3 regions of the Puerhibacterium sp. TATVAM-FAB25 genome follow, and region 2 is predicted to be linked to each of the others. Evidence: riboswitches for the same ligand, from Rfam matches in the RefSeq annotation. Region 2 holds a riboswitch; each other region holds the start of a gene.

Region 1 (5,460 bases), on a different contig from region 2:
TAGGCACCGCCGCCCGGCCCTCGCACCCGTGGGACAATGGCCTGGCCCGTCGCGGACGGGGTCGCGCCGAGCACGGCGGGCCCGCACCCCGGACGGGCGCACCCCGCCAGACGAGACGGAGCCCGATCGCGTTGCCCATCCCCGGACCCGCGCTGAGCGCGAGCATCGAGCCGAACGCCACCGCGCCCGAGCTCATCCGCAACTTCTGCATCATCGCGCACATCGACCACGGCAAGTCGACGCTCGCCGACCGGATGCTGCAGCTCACCGGCGTCGTCGAGGCGCGCGCCATGCGCGCGCAGTACCTCGACCGCATGGACATCGAGCGCGAGCGCGGCATCACCATCAAGTCGCAGGCCGTGCGCATGCCGTGGCAGGTCGACGACACCGCGTACGCGCTGAACATGATCGACACGCCCGGCCACGTCGACTTCACCTACGAGGTCTCCCGGTCGCTGGCGGCGTGCGAGGGCGCGGTGCTGCTCGTCGACGCGGCCCAGGGCATCGAGGCCCAGACCCTCGCCAACCTGTACCTGGCGATGGAGAACGACCTCGAGATCATCCCGGTGCTCAACAAGATCGACCTGCCGGCGGCGCAGCCGGAGAAGTACGCCGAGGAGATCGGCAACCTGGTCGGCGTCGACCCGGCGGACGTGCTGCGCGTCTCGGGCAAGACCGGCGAGGGCGTCGAGGCGCTGCTGGACCGGATCGTCCGGACGGTGCCCGCGCCCGTCGGGAACGCCGACGCCCCGGCGCGCGCCATGATCTTCGACTCCGTCTACGACATCTACCGCGGCGTCGTGACGTACGTGCGCGTGGTCGACGGCAACCTCAGCCCGCGCGAGCGCATCGCGATGATGTCCACGCGCGCCACCCACGAGCTGCTCGAGATCGGCGTCATCTCGCCCGAGCCGAACCCCACCAAGGGCCTCGGCGTCGGCGAGGTCGGCTACCTCATCACCGGCGTGAAGGACGTGCGCCAGTCGAAGGTCGGCGACACCGTCACCAACTCGGCCAAGCCGGCCGCCGAGGCGCTCGGCGGGTACGAGGACCCCAAGCCGATGGTGTTCTCCGGGCTCTACCCGATCGACGGCTCCGACTACCCGGTGCTGCGCGACGCCCTGGACAAGCTCAAGCTCAACGACGCCGCGCTCAACTACGAGCCGGAGACGTCGGTGGCCCTCGGGTTCGGCTTCCGCGTCGGGTTCCTCGGCCTGCTGCACCTGGAGATCGTGCGCGAGCGCCTGGAGCGCGAGTTCAACCTCGACCTCATCTCCACCGCGCCCAACGTCATCTACGACGTCGAGCTCGAGGACCGCACCTGGGTGAACGTGACCAACCCGTCGGAGTTCCCCGGCGGCAAGATCCGCCAGGTCCGCGAGCCGGTGGTCAAGGCCACGATCCTCACCCCGAGCGAGTTCGTCGGCACGGTCATGCAGCTGTGCACCGACCGCCGCGGGTCCATGCAGGGCATGGACTACCTGTCGGAGGACCGGGTCGAGCTGCGCTACACGCTGCCGCTGGCCGAGATCGTGTTCGACTTCTTCGACCAGCTGAAGTCCCGCACCCGCGGCTACGCCTCCCTCGACTACGACCCCACGGGGGACCAGGAGGCCGACCTGGTCAAGGTCGACATCCTGCTGCAGGGCGACAAGGTGGACGCGTTCAGCGCCATCGTGCACAAGGAGAAGGCCTACGAGTACGGCGTCGCCATGACCGCCAAGCTCAAGGAGCTCATCCCGCGCCAGCAGTTCGAGGTGCCGATCCAGGCCGCCGTCGGCGCCCGGGTCATCGCCCGCGAGACCATCCGCGCCATGCGCAAGGACGTGCTCGCCAAGTGCTACGGCGGCGACATCTCCCGCAAGCGCAAGCTGCTCGAGAAGCAGAAGGAGGGCAAGAAGCGCATGAAGACCATCGGGTCCGTCGAGGTCCCGAAGGACGCCTTCATCGCGGCCCTCTCCAGCGACTCGGGCGGCGCCAAGGACGCCAAGGACAAGAAGAAGTAGTGCCTGCGCTGCCCGACGGAGTCCCCGTCCCGGCCGACGGCGCCCTGCCGGCCTGGGCGGCGGACGCCCCGGACGCACCCCGCACGGGGGCGTTCGGCGTCTACGTGCACGTGCCGTTCTGCACGGTGCGGTGCGGCTACTGCGACTTCAACACCTACACCTCCGCCGAGCTCGGCGGGGGCGCCTCCCAGGTCGCGTACGCGACGACGGCGCTGCGCGAGGTGGAGCTGGCGCGCAAGGTCCTCGCCGACGCCGCGGTGACGCCGCGCCCGGCGAGCACGGTGTTCTTCGGCGGCGGCACGCCCACCTCGCTGCCCGCGACCGACCTGGTGCGGGTCCTGGACGGCGTGCGCGACGCCTGGGGGCTGGCCGACGGCGCCGAGGTGACCACCGAGGCCAACCCGGACTCGGTGACGCCGGGGTCGCTGCGTGCGCTGGCCGACGGCGGGTTCACCCGCGTGTCGTTCGGCATGCAGTCGGCGGTGCGGCACGTGCTGGCCACCCTGGAGCGCACGCACGACCCGCGGCGCGTGCCCGACGCCGTGCGCTGGGCGCGCGACGCCGGCCTGGAGGTCTCGCTGGACCTCATCTACGGCACCCCGGGGGAGTCGCTCGCCGACTGGCGCGCGTCCCTCGAGGCGGTGCTCGCCACCGGCGTCGACCACGTCTCGGCGTACGCCCTCGTGGTCGAGCCGGGCACGAAGATGGCGGCGCAGGTGCGCCGCGGCGAGCTGACCCTGCCCGACGAGGACGACCAGGCCGCCAAGTACGAGCTGGCCGACGAGCTGCTCGCCGCCGCCGGGTTCGAGTGGTACGAGGTGAGCAACTGGGCCCGCGGCGCGGGGCGCGCCTGCCGCCACAACCTCGCCTACTGGCGCGGGGACGACTGGTGGGGGATCGGGCCGGGGGCGCACTCGTACGTGGCCGCGGGGACGGCCGGCTCGGCCGCCGGGACCGCGGCGCCGGACGCCGGCGCCGGCGTGCGCTGGTGGAACGTCAAGCACCCGCGGCGCTACGCCGCGATGCTGGAGGCCGGCGGTTCCCCGGGGGCCGGGCGCGAGCTGCTCACCGGTGGCGAGGCGGCGCTGGAGCGGGTGCTGCTCGGCGTCCGCCTGCGCGAGGGCCTCGAACTGCGCGTGCTGTCCGACGGCGGCCGTCGCGCGGTCGCGGGCCTGGTGGCGCGCGGTCTGCTCGACGGCGTCGCGGCCGTCCGGGGCCGGGCGGTGCTGACGCTGCGCGGCCGGCTGCTGGCCGACGCGGTCGTGCGCGAGCTCACCGACTAGGCCCCGGCCCGGGCCGGGCCGGGGCACGACGGCGGTGCGCCGCGCCCCCGTCGGGGACCCGCCGCCGTGAGGAACCGCCGTCCGGCGCCCCGGCGTGGTCAGATAGGGCCGACCCCATCCAGAGCGGCCGAGAGACCTGGCTCGACGACGCCGCAGCAACCCGGTGGGCCCCCGGGCCACCCTCGGTGCTACCGCCAGGACCGATGGAAAGGACCCGGCATGCTCCGCAGCACCGACCGCATCCTCACGACCCACGTGGGCTCCCTGCCCCGCAGCCCCGAGCTGCTCGAGGCCAACGCCGCCCGCGCGGACGGCGCGCTCGCCCCCGAGCAGCACCGCAAGGCCCTGCGCGACGCCGTCGCCGGCGTCGTGCGCCGCCAGGTGCAGGCCGGGATCGACGTCGTCAACGACGGCGAGTACGGGCACGCCAGCACGCAGTCGATCGACTACGGCGCCTGGTGGACCTACTCCTTCGACCGCACCGGCGGCCTGGAGCTCGTCGACGACCCGGACCTCGACGCCCCGAAGCGGTCGCAGCCCGGTGCGGTCGAGCTGACCAGCTTCCTGGACCGGCGCGACCTCGCCGCGTTCGCCGAGGCGTACACCGACCCGCGCTCGGGCATCCACCTGGCCGACCCCGACCTGCCGCCGCCGGCGTTCCCCACGGCCACCGGCCCGCTGCGGTACGTCGGGCAGGACGACGTCGCCGCCGACGTCGACAACCTCGTCCGCGCGGTGCGCGACGCCGGCGCCGCCGAGGGCTTCGTCGCGGCGCTGTCGCCGGGCTCGGCCGCGCGCATCTCGAACCGGCACTACGGCAGCGAGGAGGAGTTCCTCTACGCCTGGGCCGACGTGCTGCGCGAGGAGTACACCGCGATCCTCGACGCCGGGCTGGTGCTGCAGATCGACGACCCGTCGCTCGCCGAGTCGTGGGACCAGGTCAACCCCGAGCCGGCCGTCGAGGACTACCAGCGCTGGCTGCAGGTGCGCGTCGAGGCGCTCAACCACGCGCTGCGCGGGCTGCCCGCCGACCGCGTGCGGCTGCACGTGTGCTGGGGCTCCTGGCACGGCCCGCACACCACCGACCTCGGGTTCGAGCACATCGTCGACCAGGTGCTCCAGGTGGACGCCGGCGCGTACAGCTTCGAGGCCGGCAACGTGCGGCACGAGCACGAGTGGCGCGTCTGGGAGGACCGCACGCTCCCGGAGGGCAAGGTCATCCTGCCGGGCGTGGTGTCGCACGCGACCAACGTCGTGGAGCACCCGGAGCTGGTGGCCGACCGCATCGAGCGCTTCGCCCGCCTGGTGGGCCGCGAGAACGTCGTCGCCTCCACCGACTGCGGCCTCGGCGGGCGCGTGCACCCGCAGATCGCCTGGGCCAAGCTCGAGACGCTCGCGCGCGGCGCCGAGATCGCCTCGCGCCGCCTGTGGGGCTGACCGCCCGCCGGCAGGTCCGACGACGAGGCTGACGGACGAGGGCCCCGACCGCGCACGCGGTCGGGGCCCTCGTCGGTGCGGCACCCCGCCGGGCGGCGGGCCGCGGTGCTCAGCGGATGACGCGGATGTTCACCGGGTAGCGGTACGGCTCGGACCGCGAGGCCACCACCGAGGCGAGGATCGAGAAGATCACCGAGCAGACCCAGACGCCAGCAAATGTGAGTGCCCCAATGAAGAACAGTGGGATGAGGAGCACGCTGGCGACGTAGCCGATCGCCAGGGTGATCTGGAAGTTCACCGCCTCCTTGCCGTGCTGGTCGACGAACCGGCTGCGCTCGCGGAACACGAGCCAGATCACCAGCGGCACGAGGAACGACAGGAAGGCGCCGCCGAGGTGGGCCAGGATCGCCCAGGTCTTCTCGTCACCCTGCGTCATGGGGCGCGGTCCGTAGCCGGAGTAGGGCTGCTGCGGCGTGGGCTGGCCGTACCCCTGCTGGCCGTACCCCTGCTGGCCGTACCCCTGCTGGCCGTAGGGCGACCCGTACGGCGGCTGCTGGCCGTAGGGCCCGCCGGCGGGCGGCGGCTGCGGGCTCCCGTACGGCGGCTGCGGCGCCCCGGGACCCGGCTGCGCGGGCTGCTCGGGACCGCCCGGCGGCACGGGGCGGTCTGACGGCTCGGACACGATGCCTCCTGGGGACGTCGGTGGGCGCGCGGACCGGTCCTCCCGACCGACC
Region 2 (5,460 bases):
CGCGCGCGCTGTGTACAAGACCGCATGGCTCGCGGATGTCGCCGAAGATTTTCCGTTCACCCGGGACATCAACGACGACGTGCCGCCCCTGGACGACGTGTCGACGATCGCGGAGCTCGCCGAGACTGCTCGCCGTGCCGGTGGCGGAACGTTGAAGCACATCCCTGACTTCGACGTCCTCGCTGCCGGTTTTCCCTGTCAGGCGTTCAGCAAGTCTGGTCACCAGAAGGGTGTGCTCGACGAGACGCGCGGAACGCTCTTCTACAACATTCTTCGGATCGTGGCGGAGAAGCACCCGAAGATCGTCTTTCTCGAGAACGTGCGCAACCTCGTAGGCCCCAAGCACAGGGACTCGACGTTCAGGACGATCGTCGAAGCGCTCCGTGGGGTTGGCTATGTCGTGAGCGACAAGCCGACGCTGATCTCGCCGCACAAGATCGCGAACCATCTCGGCGGAGGGCCGCAGGTTCGTGAGCGCGTCTACATCATGGCGATCCGTCGCGACCTCGCGGTGAACGAAACTGAGTTTCCCGGGTTCGACTTCGGGTCTTGGGATCCTACGACGTGGCGCATCGCCGAGACGAAGCTGTGGGACGAGGCGCCTGCGGCGATCAGCGAGGCGTGGCTTCGTTCAGCGGACCCGGAGACGGCCGCACGCCTGGCGAGTCTCTGCGACGTCGATGGCCGAGACCTCGCGGTCGCCGACGAGGAGTGGGTGGCCCCCTGGCGCGACCTCTTGGCTGCTGTCGTGAACAACGGCCTTCCGGACGGTGCCGTGCCGTTCCCTGGACATCCGATCTGGTTCCGTGTCGCAGAACCGACGTGGCGAGCGTCGCAGTACGCGGAAGCGGCGGCCATGGGGCAACCGTGGAAGGCGGATTTCGTCAGGAAGTCAGTGAAGTTCCTGGACGACTACGCCACCGAGATCGATGCGGCGGGCGCGCGCGAGGAGATCCTCGCTCTCGGCAACAACAGTTGGAAGAAGCTCGAGTGGCAAGCCGGCGACGCGCGCTCTCTTGACGAGTGTCTGATTCAGCTTCGCCCTTCCGGCATCCGGATAAAAAAGGCGACGTACGCCCCTGCGCTCGTGGCAATCACGCAGACGCCGATCCTCGGGTCAGACATGCGCCGGCTGAGTCCGTACGAGGCCGGGCGTCTCCAGGGATTCCCGGACCGCGTGTATGAGGCCATGGCGCGGTTGCGGCACGACGGATCCAGAAAGCCGGAGCAGTGGGACCGCGCCTTCTACAAGCAGTTCGGCAACGCCGTCCACGTCGGTGCGGTCAAGTTCGCGCTCGTCCAGTTCATGGGTCACCACTTCCGATCCGCACTTCCGGACGACCCCGCGTTGGCCGGTCTCTATGAGGCGTGCTCGCAGACTCGTGTTTGGGATGAGACGGTCGCGCCGTCGATCGGCACGCCGACGTTCCATCAGCCCGATCTCATGAGGATCCTGGAGCCAGCTGCCGAGACCGCCCGCGGCTCCGACGTGCACGTCGAGGCGCTTGCGAGCTGACGTTGAATCCGCAGTTCGTCCCAGCGCACCCTGGTCCGTCCTCGGCTGTCGTGTCGCGGCGGATGAGTACGGCTCGCCGCCGCGACACTGCGCCCGAGCTCGCGATACGCCGGCAGCTTCACGCCCGTGGGTTGCGATATCGCGTGGCCTACCCCGTCCCAGGGCAGCGACGCAGGACGATCGACATCGCTTTCACGCGAAAGAGGATCGCTGTCTTCGTCGACGGATGCTTCTGGCACGGATGCCCGGAGCACGGGACCAGACCTCGCGCCAACAGCGACTGGTGGACGAGGAAGCTGACGGCGAATCAGGTGCGCGATCGCGATACCGATCGGGTGCTGTCAGCCATGGGTTGGAAGGTGCTCCGCTTGTGGGAGCACGAGAGCCCTGCCGCCGCCGCTGAGAAGGTGGTCGCAGCAGTCGCCGCGGTCGGCTAGCTCTCGTCTCGCGCCTCCTGGGCCGCCTCCCCGATCCCAGCAGCCCTTCAGCGCTGCCTCGCCGCGCTTGAGCGTCCTTGCGTCACCGCCTTGACCTGCACTACCGTCCGCGTCCAGGTCACGAGCGATCAGCGATACGCCCTCCGCGTGCTGGTCCGGCAACCGCGCCCCTCGCGCACGGTGCCCCAGGAGGAAGACCGGCCCGCCGGCAACCGCCGCGGGAAGTGCGAGGCAGCTCTCGCCGGCGGCTCGTTCAAGCCTCGGCGACGGCTCCTCCTGACGTGGGAGGCACCCATGACGTCTCGTTCCGCCGAGCCGCACCCGGACGACGACCTGCTGCCCTGGTTGCACGTGAAACCGGAGCACCAGCACGGCTACCACCCGACGATGTTGCGCATGGAGGCGCGTCGTCGGGCGGGGCAGGGCCCGGGCGCGGTGGGCAGGTTGCGGCTGAGCTCCTGGCTGCGCGACCTGCGGGAGCTCAACGCCGTCGTCCTGTACGACCCGGACACTCCGGACGGGTTCCATCTCGTGCCGCGGCTCGCGCAGGACGGCCAGGGGATGGTGCGCCGACCCGGTCGCCCGCCCGCCACGGAGTGACCGGGCGAGTGGCCGGCGAGCGCGGACAGCGCGCCCGCCGGTCACCCGCCGAACGTCCGGCGCCCGTGCCACCCTGGACCCATGACGACCACCCGCGCGCACACCTCCGGTGACATCGACGAGACCGACATCGCGACGGCCATCGCCCAGGTCGAGGCCGAGGAGCGCGACCTGGTGCTGCCGCGGTTCACGCACGATGACGCCTGGCGCCTCGGCTGCCTGCTGTTCGAGCTCGCCGCCGAGCGCAACCACGCCGTGACGATCGACGTGCGCAAGGGCACCCAGCAGGTGTTCCACGCCGCGCGCGAGGGCACCACGCCCGACAACGACACCTGGGTCGAGCGCAAGGTCCGCACCGTCTACCGGTTCGGCACGTCGTCGTACCTCCAGGGCCTCAGGGCGCGCGCCAAGGGCCAGGACTTCAACCACAAGCACGGCCTGCCGTTCACCGAGTACGTGGCGCACGGCGGCGCGTTCCCGGTCCGGGTCGAGGGCGTGGGCATCGTCGGCGTCGTCACCGTCTCGGGGCTGGCGCAGCAGGACGACCACGCGCTCGTCGTCGAGGCGCTGCACGCCTTCAAGGGGTGACGACGGCGGTGGCGGACGCGGGCGAGGCCGGCGCGGCGGGCGTAGGCGCCGCGGCGGGCGACGTCGGGCCCGAGGAGCTGGGGCGCCTGCTCGCCCGCGTGCCGGAGGGCTGGACCCGGTTCCAGATCGCGGGGCGGCCCTGGGCGGTCAGCCGCGTGGCGCGCGGCGACGGCCGCACCGTGACGCTGGAGGCCGAGCAGCTCGGCGGCGCCGACAGCTTCGGCGCGAACGTGTGGTTGACGTCGTCGGGCCCGGTGCTGCGGCCGTGCGAGGTCCCGGCCGAGAAGGTTCTCGGCCTGCTGCGCGCGCTGCCCGCGCCCGCCGATGAGTTCGGCATCCACCCGCCGTCTTCCCTGCTGACCGCAGCGAACCGACGACGGAGGACGACGATGCCCGAGCCCACCACCCGCACCCTCGAGGTCCCCGGTGCGGTCCTGACCTACGACGTGCGCGAGCCGGCCGCGCCGAGCTCGGAGCGCACCCTGGTGCTCATCGGGTCGCCGATGGGCGCCGCCGGCTTCACCACCCTCGCCGGCCACTTCGACGACCGGCGGGTGGTCACCTACGACCCCCGCGGCGTCGAGCGCAGCACGCTGACCGGCGACGACCCGGTGACGCCGGACACGCGCGCGGACGACCTGCACCGGCTGGTGCAGGAGGTGGGCGGCGGCCCGGTCGACGTCTTCGCCTCGAGCGGCGGCGCCGTCGAGGCCCTGGCGTGGGTGGCAGCGCACCCCGACGACGTGGCGACGCTCGTGGCGCACGAGCCGCCGCTGCCCGCGGTGCTGCCCGACCGGGACCTGGCGGCCGCAGCCATGCGCCGCAACCACGAGATCTACATGGCCCAGGGGTTCGGTGCCGGCATGGCGCACTTCATCGCGATCGTGAGCCACGAGGGCGAGTACACCGACGAGGTGGTCGCGATGCCGGCGCCCGACCCGGCGATGTTCGGCATGCCCACCGAGGACGACGGCTCGCGGGACGAGCCGTTGATGGGCATCAACATGCGCACGTACCCGGACTGGGAGCCGGACCTCGAGGCGGTGCGCGCCGCGCCGACGGTCGTGGTGCCCGCGTACGGCGAGGAGTCGCGGAGCGTCATGACCGGCCGCGCCGCGATCGCCTTGGCCGAGCGGCTCGGGACCGAGCCGCTCGAGTTCCCCGGCGGCCACGACGGGTTCCTCGGCGGCGAGTACGGGCAGACCGGCCAGCCCGAGCCGTTCGCCAAGCGGCTGCGCGAGGTGCTGCAGGGCTGACGCGCGCAGGGCCCCGCGGGTGTCGCGAGCGCGCGGCGGCAACCACTGCACGTGCGACCGGCCCCGCTGGAAGACTGGGGCCGTGGGCGAGCAGAGCAGCGAGCAGACACGCCGGGACGACTGGGCGCAGCGACGCACCGAGGCGGCGCAGGTCAAGGCCGAGCGGCTGCGCGCGAAGCAGGACGCCGAGCACGCCCACGCCGCCGCGATGCTCGAGGCGTTCGTCGACGTCGCGCGGCGGGTGGGCCTCGAGCCGGAGCCGCTGCGCGTGCGCGGGTACGGCGGGCGCGGCGAGGCGCGCACGCCGCTGCGCGGCTGGTACCTGCGGGTCGACCGCACCGCCGCCGTCGGCACCGACGCCGAGTTCTACGTGCTCACGGCGCCGCTGTCCGTCGTCGACCGCCTGCGCGGCGTGCACCCGCGCCCGCAGCGGCCCCCGCTCGTGCTCGGCGCGGGCGGCAAGGACGGTGACTCCATCGAGCTCGGGCAGGCCCTCGACCGGGTGCTGCCGGGTTGGCGGTCCGTGCCCCCCGCCGGGCTCTGACCCGCGGCTCCGCCCCGAGCGACGGACGGCCGCCCGAACCCCCTTGCGGTTGACGCAGCGTCAACTCCTACGGTGGCCGGCATGGACTGGTCGATCCAGGAGGTCGCGCGCCTCGCCGGCGTCACGAGCCGCACCCTGCGGCACTACGACGCCGTCGGGCTGCTGCCGCCGAGCCGCGTCGCGGCCGGCGGCACCCGTCGCTACGACCGCACGGCGATCGTGCGGCTGCAGCGCATCCTGCTGCTGCGCGAGCTCGGGCTCGGGCTCGAGGCCGTGGGCCGCGTGCTCAGCGAGCAGGCCGACGAGGCCCGCGCCCTGCGCGACCACCTCGACGGGCTGCGCCGCGAGCGCGACCGGATCGACCGCCAGATCAGGTCCGTGCGCCGCACCCTCGTGGCGCTGGAGACCGGCCCGGGCACCGGGGACGACGACAGGGAGACGATCATGGCCGCCGACATGCTGGACGGGTTCGACCACACCGAGCACCGGGAGGAGGTCGAGCAGCGCTGGGGCCGCGAC
Region 3 (5,460 bases), on a different contig from region 2:
GACGCGCCGGCCTGGAACAGCAGCGGCGTGCCCTGCGGCCCGGGCGGGGCGAGCGCGACGCCGGGCACGGAGAACCAGCGCCCGGCGAACCCGGCCGGGTGCAGCCGCTCCGGGTCGACCACCACGTTCGCGGCCGGGTCGAGCACCAGCGCGCCGTCGCCGAACGAGCCCTCCAGCAGCCGGTAGACGACCTCCAGGTACTCGTCGGCCCGGTCGTAGCGCTCGTCGTGCGGGATCTGGCTGCCCAGCCCGAGGTTGCGCGCCGCGGACTCCTGGTAGCTGGTGACGATGTTCCACGCCACGCGCCCGCCGGTGAAGTGGTCCAGCGTGGCCAGGGTGCGGGCCAGCAGGTACGGCTGGAGGTACGTCACCGAGGCGGTGACGCCGAAGCCGAGCGAGCGGGTGGCCGCCGCCATGGCCGGCACGGCCACGAGCGGGTCGAGCACCGGGTACTGCACCCCACCGCGCGCCGCGGCCTCGGGGCCGCCGCCGTAGACGTCGTAGACGCCCGGGACGTCGGCGAGGAACAGGGACGCGAACCCGCCGTCGTCGAGCGTGCGGGCCAGGTCCGTCCAGTAGCCGAGGTCGGTGAACCGGGCGGCGCCGGACTCCGGGTGCCGCCACAGCCCGGGGGACTGGTGGACGGGCACCATCATGTCGAAGGCGTTGAGCAGGATCGGGCGGCTCACAGGGCTCCCTCCGGGGTCAGGGCGGGCTCGGCGCGGCGGGCGGCGCGCTCGGCGCGGGCCCGCACGCCGGCGGGGTCGGCGGCCGCGAGGCACGCGGCCAGGGACACCACGCTCAGGAGCGACAGGTAGCCGGCGATGAGCCATGGCCGCCCGCCGCCCGCCGCGAGCAGCAGCGCGGCGATCATCGGCATGAAGCCACCGGCCAGCACGGTCGCCACCTGGTAGGCGACGGTCACGCCGGAGAAGCGCACCTGGACGGGGAACTGCTCGGCGAACCAGGCGGCCTGCGGGCCGTAGACGGCGTCGTGCGCGAGGTTCATGCCGAGGATCACGACCAGCGGCAGCAGCACCAGCGGGCCGGCGTCGGCGAACGCGAACAGCACCCAGCCGAACACGCCGATCGCCACGACGCCCCCGACGGTCACCGGCTTGCGCCCGACGCGGTCGGACAGCCAGCCCCAGAACGGGCCGGTGGCCAGCCCGACCGCCGAGCCGATCATGACGGCCGTGACGCCGGCCTCGGAGTCGCCCCGCTCGGACGTGAGGTAGCTGAGCAGGTAGACGGTGATGAGGTAGTACACGGCGTTCTGCGCCAGCCGCAGCCCGATGGTCACCACCAGCACGCGGCGGTGGTCGCGCAGCAGCACCCGCAGGGGCGCGCGCTCGACCTCGCCGGCGTCCTTGAGCGCGGTGAACTCGGGCGCGTCCTGGACGCCGAGGCGGATCCACAGGCCGACGGCGACGAGCGCCGCCGAGGCGAGGAATGGCAGGCGCCAGCCGAACGCGGCGAACTGCTCGGCCGTCAGCACGTGCTGCACGACGAAGAACGACCCGGAGGCCAGCAGCATCCCCGCGGCCGACCCCACCTGCGTGAACGAGCCGAAGAAGCCGCGGTGGCGGGCGGGCGCGTGCTCGACGCTCAGCAGGGCCGACCCGCCCCACTCCGCGCCGGCCGACAGGCCCTGCAGCACGCGCAGGGTCACCAGCCCGGCGACGGCCCACCAGCCCACCTGCGCGAACGTCGGCAGCAGCCCGATGAGCGTGGACGCGACGCCCATGAGCAGCAGCGACGCCACGAGCAGGGACTTGCGGCCCACCCGGTCGCCCAGGTGCCCGGCGACGACGCCGCCGAGGGGGCGCACGACGACGCCGACCGCGAGCGTGGCGAACGACGCGATGGTGCCCGCCAGGGGCGAGGCGTCGGGGAAGAACTGGCCGTTGAAGACCAGGGCGGCGGCCGTGCCGTAGAGGTAGTAGTCGTACCACTCGATGGTGGTGCCGACGAAGGCGCTCGCCAGCACGCGGCGCTTGCCGGCCCAGGGGCGCGCGCCCCCGGCGGACGGCGCGGCGGGAGCGCTCGGGGTGGTCGGGGTCGTGGGTGCGGTGGTCATCGCGCGGCCTCCTTCGGGGCGCGGGCGGGCGCGTCGCCGATGGCGTCGAGGCCCTCGGGCAGCGTCCCGTTGATCCAGTGGTCGCCCAGCGCGCGGGCGCGGAAGGCGATCGGGTTGTGGGTGGCGACGGTCTGGGCGTTGCGCCAGTGCCGGTCCAGCCCCTTGGCGGTGGACGTGGCCGAGGCCCCGACCGTGAGGAAGAGGTCCTGGGCCGCCCCGACGGCGAGCTCCGGGACGGTGACCTGCGCGTGCTCGACGGCGATCTCCCCGTCGTGCAGCGCGGCCGGGGTCGGCCCGTCGAAGCCGGGGCGGTCGGCGCCGGCGCGGGCGGCGGCGGCCAGGCCGGCGTCGAGCGCCCGCGCCGCGTGCAGCACCACGGCCTCGGCGGCGTACGCCTTCGCGGCGATGCGCCCGGTCGCCTCCTGGATGAGCGGGTCCTGCGCGAACGGCAGGCCCAGCCCGGTGTTGAACGTGCGGCGCCGCGAGGCCACCGTGGCGGCCGCGTCCCGGCGCGCGGCCTGCGCGATGCCGGCCAGCACGGCGAGCAGCACGAGCTGGAAGAACGCCGCCTCGTGCACGGCCTCGGGCGAGCCGGCCACGCGGTCGAGCAGCGCGTCGTCGGGCACCGGGACGGCCGCGAACCGCGCCGTGCCGGTGCCGGTGAGGCGCTGGCCGAAGCCGTCCCAGTCGTCGAGCACGGTGACGCCGGGGGCGTCGGTGGCCACGACGGCGAACCGGCGCCCGTCCTGGCCGTCCAGCGCGGCCGAGACGCGGGTGTAGTCGGCGAAGATCGTGCCGGTCGTGTAGTACTTCTCGCCGTCGAGCACCCAGCCGTCCGCCGTGCGGCGCAGCGTGGTGCTCAGCGTGCCGAGGCGGTTGCCCCCCTTCTCGGTGGAGGCGTTGCCGACGGTGCGCCCGGCCAGCACCCGCGGGTACCAGACGGACCGCAGGTGCTCGGGCTGGAACCGCAGCGACTCCACGAAGCCGAGGTGCGAGCGGTACAGGTGGGCCACGTTCGAGTCGGCGGCGGCGAGCTCGACCAGCAGCCGCGCGACGGTCTCCACGCTCGCGCCCGGCCCGCCGTGCTCGGCCGGCACGCGCAGCGTGCCGAAGCCCGCCTCGTCGAGCAGGCGCACCTGCTCGAACGGCAGGACACGCTCCTGGTCGCGGCGCAGGGCGCCCTCGGCGACCTCGTCGAACAGCGGCCGGAACACCCGACACAGCGCGTCGTGGTCGGCGGGCAGCCGCGGGGGCGCGGCGGTGCGGACGGCGGACGGCGCTGCGGTCATCGGGGCGGTCCCTTCTCCTCGTCCGAGGAGCCCCGGGCCCGCGGGCCGGACGGCAGCACGGACCGCCGTCCGGCGCACGGGGTGCGCGAGACCGACGCGGATCCGGGATCTCCATCGGTCCTGGCGGTAGCACCTACTCGGGAACCCGAGGGTTGCTGCGGCGTCGACGAGCCAGGTCTCTCGGCCGCTCTGGATGGTTGCGAGAGGGAACGTACCCGAACATCCCGTGAAGTGGAACAGTGCTTCTCACTCAGTGGGACGTCCAGCCTGGTGGGCGGGCAGGCTCAGAGCGCGGCGGCCAGCGCCCGCCCGGTCACCCGCCCGGTGTGCAGGCAGCCCCCGAGGAACGTGCCCTCCAGCGCGCGGTGGCCGTGCGCGCCGCCGCCGCCGAAGCCGGCGGCCTCGCCGACGGCCCACAGCCCGTCGAGCGTCGAGCCGTCGCGGCGCAGCACGCGGCCGGCGGGGTCGCACCACAGGCCGCCGAGCGTCTTGCGCGTGAGCACCGACAGGCGCACCGCCAGCAGCGGGCCGTCCTTCGGGTCGGTGAGCCGCCGCGGCGGCGCGACGCGCATGCGCCGGTCCACCAGGTAGCGCCGGGCGGCGGCGGTGGCCACCACCTGCGGGTCCTTGCCGAGCCCGGAGGCCACCTGGGCGTCGCGCAGCTCGACCGCGGCCGCGAGGTCGCCCGCGTCGACGTGGCCGGCCGAGCCCGGCGTCGCCTCCGTCAGGGCGTTCATCCGCGCGGCCAGCTCGGCGGGCGTGGCGGCCCAGAGGAACTCGGGGGACTCCTTCGCGAAGCGCGCCACGGGCCCGACGGCGCCCGGCAGCACGCGCTGGGCGAGCAGCCGCACGTCCTTGCCGGTGAGGTCGGGGTTCTGCTCCGAACCGGACAGCGCGAGCTCGGTGTCCAGGATGGTGGAGTTCAGCACGAACCAGGAGTGGTCGTGCCCGTGCCGGGTGACGTGCTGCAGCGCGCCGAGCGCGTCGAAGCCGGGGAACAGCGGCGCGGGCAGGCGCCGGCCCTCGGCGTCCAGCCACAGCGACGAGGGCCCCGCCAGGATGCGGATGCCGTGGTGGGACCAGACGGGGGAGTGGTTGGCGATGCCCTCCGGGTAGTGCCACATGCGGTTCTCGTGCACCAGGGCGGCGCCGGCGGCGCCCGCGGCGGTGAGCATCAGCCCGTCGGTGGAGTCGGGGACGCCGGAGAGCATGCGCCGCGGCAGCCGCCCGTGGGTGAGGTCCCACCGGGCGCGCGCGAGGTCGTGGTTCGCGCCGATGCCGCCGGAGGCGACGACGACGGCCTGGGCACCGACCTCCACCTCGCCCACGACGTCGCGCGACGAGGGCCGCCCGCGGCCGCCGAACGGCGCGCCGGCCGGCGTGGGGTCGTCGGCCAGCACCTGCGCCCGCACCCCGGTGACCCGGCCGTCGGCGATCACGAGGTCGGTGACGCGGTGGCGGAAGCGCACCTCGAGCAGCCCGGCGTCGCGCGCCTCGCGGGCCGCCGCGACGAACGGCGCGAGGACGGCGGGGCCGGTGCCCCAGGTGACGTGGAAGCGGGGCACGGTGTTGCCGTGGCCGCCGGCGGGGTAGCCGCCGCGCTCCGCCCACTGCACCAGGGGGAACCACCGCACGCCGAGCCCGTGCAGCCACGAGCGCATGCCGCCTGCGGCGAACTCCACGAACTGCCGGGCCCAGGCGTAGCCGTGCCGGTCGGGGCCCTCGCCCCGGTCGGCGCCGTCGGCGAACGCCGCGGCCCCGAGCCAGTCGCTCCACGCCAGCTCGGCGGAGTCGCGCACCCCGAGGCGGCGCTGCTCCGGAGAGCCGACCAGGAACAGGCCGCCGAACGACCACCAGGCCTGCCCGCCGAGGCTCGCGGCCGGCTCCTGGTCGAGCACGACGACGCGGCGGCCGGCCGCGGCCAGCTCGGTGGCGGTGACGAGCCCGGCCAGGCCCGCCCCGATGACGACGACGTCGGCGTCCGTGGACATGCGCCCGAGCGTAGCGCCGGGGGTGCTTGCCGGGTGCGGGGGCGCCGGGCCGCGGCTCAGCGCCCGCGGGGCTCAGCCGCGCGCCGCGAGGAAGACCTGC

The links. A riboswitch is a leader RNA that binds a small molecule or an ion and turns the genes downstream of it on or off. The one in region 2 is predicted to bind S-adenosylmethionine.
Region 1: another riboswitch for S-adenosylmethionine. It lies ahead of U5M74_RS03585 (cobalamin-independent methionine synthase II family protein); the one in region 2 lies ahead of U5M74_RS12505 (hypothetical protein).
Region 3: another riboswitch for S-adenosylmethionine. It lies ahead of U5M74_RS15440 (acyl-CoA dehydrogenase family protein); the one in region 2 lies ahead of U5M74_RS12505 (hypothetical protein).

The regions. Positions count from the first base shown of each region.
Region 1 covers NZ_JAXUAK010000002.1:273,972-279,431, reverse strand. Annotated here, with positions in the region: gene lepA (translation elongation factor 4) at 132-2,006, shown strand; gene hemW (radical SAM family heme chaperone HemW) at 2,006-3,289, shown strand; SAM riboswitch class I at 3,401-3,499, shown strand; gene U5M74_RS03585 (cobalamin-independent methionine synthase II family protein) at 3,509-4,726, shown strand; gene U5M74_RS03580 (DUF4870 domain-containing protein) at 4,836-5,408, opposite strand.
Region 2 covers NZ_JAXUAK010000013.1:72,951-78,410, reverse strand. Annotated here, with positions in the region: gene dcm (DNA (cytosine-5-)-methyltransferase) at 1-1,516, shown strand, start outside; gene U5M74_RS12510 (very short patch repair endonuclease) at 1,579-1,953, shown strand; SAM riboswitch class IV at 2,070-2,186, shown strand; gene U5M74_RS12505 (hypothetical protein) at 2,248-2,553, shown strand; gene U5M74_RS12500 (heme-degrading domain-containing protein) at 2,635-3,141, shown strand; gene U5M74_RS12495 (alpha/beta fold hydrolase) at 3,138-4,397, shown strand; gene U5M74_RS12490 (hypothetical protein) at 4,480-4,941, shown strand; partial or broken gene U5M74_RS12485 (MerR family transcriptional regulator) at 5,023-5,460, shown strand, end outside.
Region 3 covers NZ_JAXUAK010000024.1:21,473-26,932, reverse strand. Annotated here, with positions in the region: gene U5M74_RS15450 (LLM class flavin-dependent oxidoreductase) at 1-689, opposite strand, end outside; gene U5M74_RS15445 (MFS transporter) at 686-2,080, opposite strand; gene U5M74_RS15440 (acyl-CoA dehydrogenase family protein) at 2,077-3,369, opposite strand; SAM riboswitch class I at 3,478-3,569, opposite strand; gene U5M74_RS15435 (FAD-binding dehydrogenase) at 3,654-5,360, opposite strand; gene glgX (glycogen debranching protein GlgX) at 5,433-5,460, opposite strand, start outside.